One region of the Telluria sp. LT1R51-2 genome, then DNA from elsewhere that is predicted to be linked to it. Evidence: predicted binding sites of a transcription regulator. Region 1 holds the regulator's gene; each other region holds the start of a gene.
What was found. The regulator LexA, encoded in region 1, represses DNA repair genes until DNA is damaged. The targets are predictions, from matches to a motif close to ACTGTATNNNNATACAGT.
Positions count from the first base shown of each region.

Region 1 (3,992 bases):
GGTCGAAGCAGCGTTGACGCCGAACACGCGCATCGTATTCGTCGAGACGATCGCCAATCCGCGCACGCAAGTGGCGGACCTGGCCCGCATCGGCGCGCTGTGCCGTGAGCGGGGCATCCTGTACGTGGTCGACAACACGATGACGTCGCCATGGCTGTTCCGCCCGAAAAGCGTGGGCGCCGGGCTGGTCGTCAATTCGCTGACCAAGTCGATTGGCGGTCACGGCATTGCGCTGGGCGGCGCGCTGACCGATACCGGCCTGTTCGACTGGAGCGCGTATCCGAACATCGCACCGAATTTTCGCAAGCAGCCGGCGCAGGCCCAGGGCATGGCGCAGTTGCGGGCGAAAGCGCTGCGCGACTTCGGCGCGTCGCTCGGACCGGAAGCGGCGCATCACATCGCCGTCGGCGCTGAAACACTGGCGCTGCGCATGACCCGTACCTGCGCCAATGCACTGGCGCTGGCCACGATGCTCGAGGCTGACGAGCGCGTCGCGAAGGTCCACTATCCGGGCCTGGCGTCGCACCCGCAGCATGACATCGTCACGTCGCTGTTTCGCGCCGGTGGTTCGCTGCTCAGTTTCGAGCTGCACGAGGCCATCGATCCGTTCGATTACCTCAACCGCCTGCAACTGGCGATTCCTGCCTCGAACCTGGGCGACAACCGCACGCTGGTCATCCCGGTGGCCCACACGATTTTCTTCGAGATGGGCGCCGAGCGCCGCGCCAGCATGGGCATTGCCGAGTCGCTGATCCGCGTGTCGGTGGGTATCGAGGACACCGACGACCTGGTCGGGGACTTCCGTCAGGCGCTGGACGCGTAAGCACGGTGTACCGCGTGGCGTTACCGCGTGGCGTAAAGCCATGCAAAGAAGGCCGGCGCGATGCCGGCCTTGTCATTTTTACGGTTGAGTCTCGCTGTAAAAGGGGGCTATGATGCGCCATCGTCACCCTGTCATTTTCCTCGGATGCCCATGAAACGTTTCCTGCTCTGCCTTTCTCTGACTATTGCCAGCACCGTCTATGCGGGCGAGCTGGAAGACGCCAACGCGCTGTTCGAAAAGAAGGATTACGCGGGCGCGCTCAAGCTGTATACCAAGCTGGCCAATGCCGGTAATCCGCAAGCGCAGCAGCAACTGGGCCAGATGTACTGGTATGGCGAGGCGGGCGCGGTCGATGAGGCGGCGGCCAAGGCGTTGTTCGAAAAGTCGGCGGCCAAGGGCAACAAGGTCGCAGCCCAATCGCTGGTCGTCATGGAGCAGCGCGTCACCAGGCGCGCCGAGATCGACTACTGGATCAAGGGTTATGATGGCGCCGAGCTGCAGTCGGGCGAATACCGCTGCCCGTCGCCGCGCATTCCGGCGGTGTCGAAAGTAAACGACGAAATCGACCGCGTTAACAAGCTGGTGACGGGCTGGCAGGATTGTTACAACAAGATGGTGACCAATTTGAATGCGCAATCGCCGCTGACGAAGAAGATTCCGGCCGATATCGCCAAGCTGATGAACAAGCAGGAAGCGGACGCGTCAGCAGCCTACCTGGAGCAGGTGCGGCAGAACATCGCGGAAGGCGCGAAGGTTAGTTCAAAGATGATCCTGGCGGATTTTGCGGCATGGCGCAGTGCGACCGAGGCGTTCATCAACCAGCACAATGCGGTGGTGAAGAAGGCGTCGAAATAAGCGAAGAGGGTAGGGAAAGCGCCGGCCGGGTAGGCCGGCGCCATGACATCAGTTCCAGCTACGCATCAAGCCGACAGCCAGGCCTTCGAGCGCGAACTCTTCGTCCGGCGAGACGGCAATGATATTGAAGTCAGGGTTTTCTGGCAGCAGCTCCACCAAATCGCCCGTCTTGCGATAGCGCTTGACCGTGACTTCATCACCCAGGCGGGCAACGACGATCTGCCCGTTCTTGGCGCTGTCGATTTTCTTGACCGCCAAAAAGTCGCCATCCATGATGCCGGCGTCGCGCATCGACCAGCCCTTGACCTTCAGCAGAAAATCCGGGCGCGCCGCGAACATGGCCGCATCGACGTTATAAGTTGCTTCGACGTGCTCTTGCGCGAGGATCGGATTGCCCGCAGCGACGCGCCCGACCAGCGGCAGTGACATGAACGACGGCGGTGGCATCGGGATCGCCTCGACGCTCGCGCCGATCAGGCGGATGCCGCGCGACGTGCCCGGCGAAATTTCGATGGCGCCCTTGCGCGCCAGTGCTTGCAGATGTTCTTCAGCCGCATTGGCCGAGCGGAAGCCCAGTTCGGACGCGATTTCAGCCCGGGTTGGGGGAAAACCGGTGTTCTCGATCGCTTCCTTGATCAGGTTCAGGATCTGTTCTTGCCGTGCAGTGAGCTTTAGCATAAATGTGTTACAGCAACCGGTTATGTAAGTAACCTGTATTTTTGTACAGTATTCTGCTGCGCGCAAGGTGTATTCCAAAAAAAATCGCAAAAAAAGCCGCGACATCACGGCAAGCACCTGAAAAAGGCGCAAATCGGTGTCGCGGCTGCGTGTATTGGCGTGAATTACGTGCTGCTCAACATCGGGTGATTAGCAGTAGTCTTCTGCGGTGGTCACGACATACTGCGTCTGGATACCGGATTTGATCGTTCGACCCTGGCAGGTAAACTGCCTCCAGCCAACTTCTTGAGTGTATGTGTCGTCGGAATAATACGTCCAGGTCGTGGTGACTCCAGGACCAGCGATCACCGGCGTGGTAATTGCGCTCGACATGGCCAGTGCGGCAACGACGGCGAGAGAGGCGAGATGACGTTTCATGGAACTCCTCAATAAATTTGGATTGAACAACGCTCTGGTGCGGCGGACACTGACGGCGAAGGTCGCTGCATGGACCATCATAGGGTGACAGGCGACGGCCCTGAAGACCTGTCCTGATAGTTGCGATCAACGCCTGGACGGGTTATAATTGCCGGCTTTCCCTTCCCACACTCGTCTTGACGCCGAGGTGGGCATTTGTTAAACGTCCTCAAGGAGTAATGCATGCGTCATTATGAAATCGTGTTTATCGTCCATCCGGACCAGAGCGAACAAGTCCCGGCGATGATCGAGCGTTACAAGACCACGGTGACCAGCCGCGGCGGTAACATCCATCGCGTTGAAGACTGGGGCCGCCGCCAGATGGCATACCAGATCCAGAAGCTGCCAAAAGCACACTACATCTGCCTGAACATCGAATGCGACAACGAGACCCTGGTCGAGCTGGAAACTGCATTCAAGTTCAATGATGCGGTTCTGCGTCACCTGACCGTCAAGCTGAAAAAAGCTGAAACCGCACCGTCGCCGATGATGAAATCGGTACAGCGCGAAGACGCAGCCAAGAGCCACCGTGCCGAAGCCGCTGCGCCAGCAGCCGCTCCAGCCGCTGCGCCAGCGCCTGCTGCTGCTTAAGTTTTCCCCAGTCATTCGTAGTAACCAGTAATACCGGGTGCATAGCGCAAACCACCTCCAGCTCATGGCGACCATCGCCGAGCGCGACGTACTGCGTTACACCCCGGCCGGTGTGCCAATCGTTTCAGCCGTCCTGATGCATGAATCGCAGCAGGAAGAGGCCGGAGTCGACAGGTCGGTCGCGTTCGAAGTCCCCGCGTTCGCCGCGGGCGAGATTTCGGGCAGGTTTGCCAGCGCCGAATTGGGCGCCAGCTACAGGTTCAACGGATTTCTTGCACGGAAAAATCGCAACAGCAAAGCCCTGGTGTTTCACATCATTGATTTCAGTGCCGCTTAACCCGGCAATTTAGATACAGGAGCCTCAAATGGCATTCGGTAAAAAGTTCGACAAAAACAAAGCGAAACTCAAAGAGAAGCGCAAACAGCAAAACCCGCTGTTCAAGCGCAAGAAATTCTGCCGCTTCACCGCCGCTGGCGTTGAGCAGGTGGACTACAAGGACGTCGACACCCTGAAGGACTTCGTCCAGGAAAACGGCAAGATCATGCCAGCACGTCTGACCGGCACCAAGGCGCACTATCAGCGTCAGGT
Region 1 covers NZ_JCASIM010000001.1:2,975,000-2,978,991, reverse strand. The annotation lists gene AC56LH_RS13220 (cystathionine gamma-synthase family protein) at 1-823, shown strand, start outside; gene AC56LH_RS13215 (tetratricopeptide repeat protein) at 974-1,678, shown strand; gene lexA (transcriptional repressor LexA) at 1,727-2,356, opposite strand; gene AC56LH_RS13205 (DUF6289 family protein) at 2,546-2,773, opposite strand; gene rpsF (30S ribosomal protein S6) at 2,996-3,403, shown strand; gene priB (primosomal replication protein N) at 3,441-3,740, shown strand; gene rpsR (30S ribosomal protein S18) at 3,769-3,992, shown strand, end outside.

Region 2 (3,992 bases), 950 kb from region 1:
CCGTGGATGGTGTCATTGCGAAATTCGACCGTGCCGCTGCGGGCCGGTTCGCCGGCGCGGTTGGCGCGCGGGCGCGGCAGGTCGCGGTCGCCATCAAGGTGTTCGCCGTCCGGACCGGCCAGCAGGTAATACACGCTGTCGACGTCGTCGGCGCGCAGGATGTCGCGCCCGGCCGTGCGCAGCTGGCCGACCGTCTTGCCGTCCACGGTGCGGATCTGCTGGCCGAGCACCGTGACCCGGTCTTCAAGCGCGTCGTCGAACGGTTGGTTGGCGATCGACTTTGCGACCAGATAGGTGATCGCGATGCTCATCGGCCACAGCAGCAGCAACGGCGCGAGCATCCAGTCGAGGATTTCGCCGAACAGCGAGTGACGGATGTTTTCGTCCGGCTCGGGATTGGGTGGAACGTAAAGCGGCTCGAACGACGCCGGCATGTGTGGGCCCGGCTGTGGCTGCGCGGGCCCGGGTTCTGGCGTGAAGCCGGCGTTCACTTGTCGGTGGCAGTGGTGGCGATGCGGGCATCGTTCGCTGCGGCCGCGGCGGCAGCGGCGGCGCTGGCCTCGGAAAACTTCTCGAGGCAATAGCCCAGGCCGCGCACGGTGGCGATGCGCACGCCACCGACCTCGATCTTCTTGCGCAGGCGGTGCACGTAGACCTCGATGGCATTGTTGGAGACTTCTTCGCCCCATTCGCACAGGTGGTCGACCAGTTGTTCCTTGGAGACGAGGCGCCCGGTGCGCGCCAGCAGCACTTCGAGCAGGCCCAGCTCGCGCGCCGACAGGTCGAGCATCTGGTCGTTGATGTAGGCGCTTCGGCCCACCTGGTCATATACCAGCGGGCCATGGCGTACGACGGCCGCGCCGCCGCCGGCGCCGCGCCGGGTCAGCGCGCGCACCCGTGCTTCGAGTTCGACCAGCGCGAACGGCTTGGCCATGTAGTCGTCGGCGCCCAGATCGAGGCCCTCGACGCGCTGTTCGACCGAGTCGGCCGCAGTGAGGATCAGGACCGGCAGCAGCGAGGCGCGCGCGCGCAGGCGGCGCAGCACTTCCAGCCCGGACATTTTCGGCAGGCCCAGATCGAGAATGAGCAGATCGAATTCCTGCGTGGACAGGGCGGTATCGGCGTCCTGGCCGTTCTTGACACAATCGATGGCGTAGCCGGACTGGCGCAGGGAGCGCGTCAGGCCATCGGCAAGTACGCTATCATCTTCGGCGAGCAGAATTCGCATGGGGCACCTCTTATTGACGTTGTCGCTTGTTCATCGAACACGCGTGATCGAACCGGCTCTCATTGTGTTGGATTTACCGCCACAATGCGAGTCCCGAGCGATTGTTGGTAAGATAACCACGTCTTTTTGCTTGCAAAAACCACTGGATTTTTATACAGTACTGGCTCTTGAAGTGCGCGTGACCGCCCACACCTTGCCTACTCCACGACAGAAAGTACACCATGGACGACAAAAAAACCGCATTGAACGCCGCTGATAAGGGCAAGGCGCTGGCTGCCGCCCTGGCGCAGATTGAAAAGCAGTTCGGCAAGGGCTCGGTGATGCGCATGGATGCGAACACACCGGTCGAAGAAGTACAAACGGTCTCCACCGGCTCGCTGGGCCTGGACATCGCGCTGGGCGTCGGTGGCCTGCCGCGCGGCCGTATCGTCGAGATCTACGGTCCTGAATCGTCGGGTAAAACCACCCTGACGCTGCAAACCATCGCCCAGATGCAAAAGCTGGGTGGCACTTGCGCGTTCATCGATGCCGAGCACGCACTCGACGTCACCTATGCGCAAAAGCTGGGCATCAACCTGAGCGAACTGTTGATTTCGCAGCCGGATACCGGCGAGCAGGCGCTTGAAATCACCGACGCGCTGGTGCGCTCGGGCAGTGTCGACCTGGTCGTCATCGACTCGGTCGCGGCCCTGACGCCACGCGCCGAAATCGAAGGCGACATGGGCGACTCGTTGCCAGGCCTGCAGGCACGTCTGATGTCGCAAGCGCTGCGCAAGCTCACCGGCTCGATCAATCGCACCAACACGCTGGTCATTTTCATTAACCAGATCCGCATGAAGATCGGCGTCATGTTCGGCAGCCCTGAGACCACCACCGGTGGTAACGCGCTGAAGTTCTACGCGTCGGTGCGCCTGGACATCCGTCGTACCGGCTCGATCAAGTCGGGTGATGAGGTGATCGGTAACGAAACCAAGGTCAAGGTCGTCAAGAACAAGATCGCCCCGCCATTCAAAGAAGCGCACTTCGACATTCTTTATGGAGAAGGCACGTCACGTGAAGGCGAAATTCTGGATCTCGGCGCAGATAACAAAATCGTCGAGAAGTCGGGCTCGTGGTACAGCTATAACGGCGAGCGTATCGGTCAGGGTAAAGACAACGCGCGTCAGTTCCTGCGCGACCGTCCAGCCCTGGCGCGCGAGATCGAAAACAAGGTCCGTACCGCCTTGGGTGTGCGCGAACTGCCACCAACGCTCGGTGGTGACGACAAGCCGAAGCTGCAGGCGGTTGGTGAATAATCAGTCTGGCGCCGGGCGCAGTGGCAGCAGCTTGCCACCGGCGCCTGGCGCCATGCTGATGGGCTGACGTTACCCATGCGAGCACCCGTACTCAGTCTCAAGGGCCGCGCGCTGCGTTATCTGTCGCAGCGCGAGCACAGCCGCTTTGAATTGCGCCGCAAGCTGTCCAAGTATGCGGAAGAGGGCGATGACGTCGATGCGCTGCTCGATTTTCTTGAAAAAAATAACTGGTTGTCGCAGGAGCGCTTTGCCGAATCCCTGGTCAACCGTAAAGCGAGCCGTTATGGCGACAGTCGCGTGATGGCCGAATTGAAAAGTCATGGATTAACGAGCGAGGCCCTGGTCGATATCGAGGCCGGGCTGTCCGACAGCGAGACCGCGCGTGCGGTCGAAATCTGGCAGCGCAAGTTCGGCACGGTTGCCGAGGATGCCGCAGCGCGCGCCAAGCAGATGCGGTTCTTGCTGCAGCGTGGTTTTTCGCAGCGCGCCGCACGGGCGGCGATGCAGGGCACGCCTGACGACGACGAGTTTCCCGACTAGTTAGCGCTGGCAATCAGCGGCTGCAGTCATCGGTTGTAGTGATCCCGTGTCGTTATTGCTGATCGTCACCGCTTGCCTTCACTTCCGACAGTGATCGCGCATGCAACAAGTTCATGCTGCGCCCAGGCGCCAGCGTGGAGCGTCATCCCCGATATGCGAACGCATATTCCTCAACGGGCGATGGCGCTGCACGCTGGCGCCTTCATACGTCGGCGATGCTCGACAAACAAACGCCATATCTCTTATTCACTTCATGAATGGCAGCAATGGTTAGCTGGCCTTCATGCGCATACCATATGCGTCAAACACGCTGTCAAGCGCCTGCCAAGTCCGGGCATCTCCTGCGACGCAGGCAGTGATGTGCCCTTTTAGCGATGCGCCGGGCGGGACGCTGTGATAAACTTTACGGGTTTAAGCAGCGCCGCATGAGCGGTTGTTGCCGCAGAAGCTGCGGTGACGTGCACTAGCACACCGGCTGCATCACTAACCGCCGTCTCGACGGCACTGGTATTTATGCCTTTGTCTCTTCCCGTATCGCGCTCGCTCCGGCATACGCGCGCCATCACAGTCGACGCCTATGCGCGCGACGATGGCATGTGGGATCTTGATGCCAGCATCCGCGATGTGAAAACGCGTACTGTTGAACTTGCTTCCGGCGAACGGCCCGGCGGCACGCCAGTGCACGACCTGAAGCTACGCGTCACGATCGACCGTGACCTGAACATCGTTGATGCCGAAGCCGCATCCGATGCCGTCCCGTATCCGGGCTTTTGCGATACCATCGGCCCTGCCTACAAGAAGTTGATCGGGCTCTCGCTCGTGAACCATTTCCGGTTGCATCTGAAAGACCGCCTATCCGGCGTGCTCGGCTGCACCCATCTGACCGAACTGGCCCAGGTGCTGCCCACCGCAGCGCTGCAAGCCTTTGC
Region 2 covers NZ_JCASIM010000001.1:3,924,226-3,928,217, reverse strand. The annotation lists gene AC56LH_RS17340 (sensor histidine kinase) at 1-434, opposite strand, end outside; gene AC56LH_RS17335 (response regulator) at 488-1,228, opposite strand; gene recA (recombinase RecA) at 1,450-2,523, shown strand; gene recX (recombination regulator RecX) at 2,599-3,063, shown strand; gene AC56LH_RS17320 (DUF2889 domain-containing protein) at 3,577-3,992, shown strand, end outside.
Region 2: the regulator LexA is predicted to act here: its motif matches at 1,370-1,387, upstream of recA (recombinase RecA).

Region 3 (3,992 bases), 750 kb from region 1:
CCCAGGAATACGGGCAGCAGGCGGCGCGTGTCCGGGTTCATCGTCGTTTCCCACAGCTGCTCGGCGTTCATCTCGCCCAGGCCCTTGAAGCGCGAGATGCTCCACACGCCTTCTTTCAGGCCTTCTTTTTTCAGCTTGTCCTCGATCGCCAGCAGCTCGCCGGAATCCAGCGCATACAGCTTCTGGATCGGCTTCTTGCCGCGTGCCGGCACGTCCACGCGGAACAGTGGCGGGCGCGCGATGCAGATGTTCCCGTTTGCGAACAGCGCCGGAAAATGTTTGAAGAACAAAGTGAGCAGCAGCACCTGGATGTGCGAGCCGTCGACGTCGGCATCGGACAGGATGCAGATCTTGCCGTAGCGCAGACCGGTCAGGTCGGGCGAGTCGCCCACGCTGTGCGGATCGACGCCGATCGCCACCGAAATGTCGTGGATTTCATTGTTCGCAAACAGCCGGTCGCGGTCGGTTTCCCACGAGTTGAGCACCTTGCCGCGCAGCGGCAGGATGGCCTGGAATTCCTTGTCGCGACCCATCTTGGCCGAGCCGCCGGCCGAGTCGCCCTCGACCAGGAACAGCTCGTTGCGCGTGATGTCGTTCGATTCGCAATCGGTCAGTTTGCCCGGCAACACGGCCACGCCCGACGATTTTTTCTTTTCGACTTTCTGCAGCGAGCGCAGGCGCGATTGCGCCTGGCGGATCACGAGTTCGGCCAGCTTCTTGCCGTAGTCGACGTGCTGGTTCAGCCACAGTTCGAGCGGCGGCTTGGTGAAGGTCGAGACCAGCTTGAGCGCATCGCGTGAATTCAGGCGCTCCTTGGTCTGGCCCTGGAACTGCGGGTCCAGCACCTTGGCCGACAGCACGAATGAGACGCGCGCGAACACGTCTTCGGGCAGCAGCTTGACGCCTTTGGGCAGCAGGCCATGCAGCTCGACGAAGTTCTTCACCGCCCCATACAGGCCGTCGCGCAGGCCCGCTTCGTGCGTGCCGCCGCTGACGGTGGGGATCAGGTTGACGTAGGATTCGCGCACCACGCCGCCTTCTTCGGTCCAGGCCACGACCCAGGCCGCGCCTTCGCCTTCAGCGAAACTGTCGTCGCCGGCGGCCGCGTACTGCGCGCCTTCGAACAGTGGGATCAGGGTTTCGCCGCTGGAGCTTTGTGCCAGCGCTTCGGTCAGGTAGCCGCGCAGGCCCTCGTCGTAGCGCCAGGTCTGCACTTCGCCCTTGGCGTTCGTGAGCGTGACCGTCACGCCCGGCAGCAGCACGGCTTTCGAGCGCAGCAGGCGTTGCAGGTCGTTCATCGGGATGGTCGGCGAATCGAAGTACTTGCCATCCGGCCAGGCCGTGACGCGCGTGCCGTTCTTCTTGCCGCCGCGCTCGAATGGCGCGGAGGTGAGGGGTTCGATCACGTCGCCCGCGGCAAACACCAGCTTGTGCTGGCCGTTGCCTTGATCGTCCTTGCGCCAGACTTCGATCTCGAGGCGCTTGGACAGCGCATTGGTAACCGACACGCCAACGCCGTGCAGGCCGCCCGAGAACGCATACGCGCCGCCCGAGCCCTTGTCGAACTTGCCGCCGGCGTGCAGGCGCGTGAACACGATCTCGACCGTGGACACGCCTTCTTCGGGGTGGATGCCGACCGGGATGCCGCGGCCGTCATCTTCGACCGTGATCGAGCCGTCCGGGTTCATCGTGACGCTGATGTTCTTGCAATAGCCACCCAGCGCCTCATCGGAGGCGTTGTCGATCACTTCCTGGATGATGTGGAGCGGATTTTCCGTGCGGGTGTACATGCCCGGACGCTGTTTCACAGGTTCGAGTCCCTTGAGGACACGGATGGATGATTCGCTGTAGTCTGGAGCGGGTTTCTTGGAGGCCATCTTGAAGAGTATTTGTAGAATGCGTTGGCATTCTATCTTGTCGAGCGGAAAAGGAAATGCTTTTTAACTGTATAAATATACAGTATTTTGCGCTTATGTCGTGCTTTTCGCTTTGCACCATTGTGCTAGATTGAGCTGTAAATACATCATCGATGCAAGAAGGATGGGCCTCCATGCAGCGATCTCATTGTCTGTTCACCGTGCGCCCGGTCGGCTTCGATCCGGTTGAAACCGTCCGGCTGGCGGCGCTGCTCGAATGCGCGCCGGACGCAGGGCCGTTGTATTCTTGCCTGCATGCCGATAGTTTGCAAGAGCCGGATCTGCTGGTTGCCAACGGCGACAACCCGCTTGCGCTGGCGCAACTGGCGTGCCGGCCACCCGATGCGCTGCAGCCGGCGCTCGTCGTTGGCGGCAGGGACACCACCGTTTGGCCGACCGTCACCCGTCCGCTCGAACAACAGGCGCTGCATGCGCGGCTGGCCGAACTGCTCGACACGCGCGTGCATGCGCTGGTCCAGCAGGGCGTCCGAACCCGCCGCGTGCTGGCCGAGCGGCGCCGCCATCCGCGCCTGGCGCCGGATCGCGAAACGCCCGCATTCTACACGCGACTGCGCCGTGGTCCTGTGGAAGGCACCGTGTTGATCGTCGATCAGGCGTGCGCACTGCGCAACCGGGTGGCGCACGTGCTCGGGCCGCGCCGGATCGGCGTCGAGTGGACCGACAGCCGGGCCGCCGCCGTGCGCCTGTGCGACGAGACGCCGATTGCGCTGGTCATGATCAATACAGCGGCCCCGGATATCGAACCGTATGCGTTGTGTTCGTCGATCAAGGCGCAGGCCGGCGCCGGGCGCACGCCCGTGGTGTTCATGGTCGCGTCATCGTTTCAGTACGACAGCGCCCGCGCCCGGCTCGCGGGCGCCCGCGGCCTGCTCGAGACGCCGGTAGCCGGGCGCCACCTGATGCTGACCTTCCAGAAGCTGCTTGATGTGCCGGTCTGAGCGGGTGGCGACCTTTTGTAACAACTTTGAATCGTGCGCAGCATTGCCGAAGTTATATTATTGACATGACCGAAGACGATCCCATCAAGCGCAAGCCAGACGACCCCTCCCCAGAGGCGGATATCGATGAACGTCGCGAGACGCGCGTGCGCGTGCCCGACCGGCGCGCCAGCGGCGGCCAGCACGCACGCGGGCCGGCCCGCTATCTGCGCGATGGCGACAACCCGGTGGCCCTGGCCGGCCGGGTCATCACGTCGCGCTTTCGCTCGCTGCGTGAACGCTTCAGTCGCGACATCATGCAGCGCACGCTGCACATCGGCGTCTCGGCCCGCATCTTCCATCCCGAAGCGGGCGCCAAGGGGCTGCTGAGCAAGAACCTGCAGTATCTCGAGGAATCCATTGCCCAGTGGGTGATGTCGCGCGACGTGCTGGTGTTCATGATTCCGACGGTCAATACCAACGGTTTGCTCCACCCCAGCAACATCACGCTGCGCCACTACGCGCGTCATCTGGATGGCCTGGTGCTGCAGGGCGGGGCGGACGTCGCCCCGCAAACCTATTCCGAAACGCCCACGCGTCCCGAATGGAGCGGCGACCGCGCACGCGACGTGTACGAGCTCGAACTGCTGCACGAATTCGTCGACGCTGGCAAACCGGTACTGGGCGTGTGCCGTGGCTGCCAGCTGATCAACGTGGCCTTTGGCGGCACGCTGCACCAGGACGTCGCCACCGACCGCCCCGATGCGCTGGCGCACGTGCACGACCTGTACGACGCCCATCGCCACGCGATCGTGTTCCCCAAGGGCTCGTCCCTGGGCCGCATGTTCCCCAATATTCAGCAGGCGATGGTGAACTCGATTCACCACCAGGCCGTCAAGGATCTGGGGCGCGATGTTCGTATCGAAGCCATGTCCGAGCCGGACGGCATCATCGAGGCGATCCGCTACCAGCGCGCCAACTTCGTCATGGGCTTGCAGTGGCACCCCGAGTTCCACCGCGCGGGTGGTGTGGATCTGCTCGACTGCACACCGGTGCTCGATGAATTTTTGCGTGCGGCGCGCGAGACGCGGCTCTAGTACAAAATCGCTTGCTTTCGCCGTGTGAGACGGGAATAATG
Region 3 covers NZ_JCASIM010000001.1:3,727,423-3,731,414, reverse strand. The annotation lists gene AC56LH_RS16420 (DNA topoisomerase IV subunit B) at 1-1,877, opposite strand, end outside; gene AC56LH_RS16415 (response regulator) at 2,051-2,875, shown strand; gene AC56LH_RS16410 (gamma-glutamyl-gamma-aminobutyrate hydrolase family protein) at 2,941-3,951, shown strand.
Region 3: the regulator LexA is predicted to act here: its motif matches at 1,944-1,961, upstream of AC56LH_RS16420 (DNA topoisomerase IV subunit B).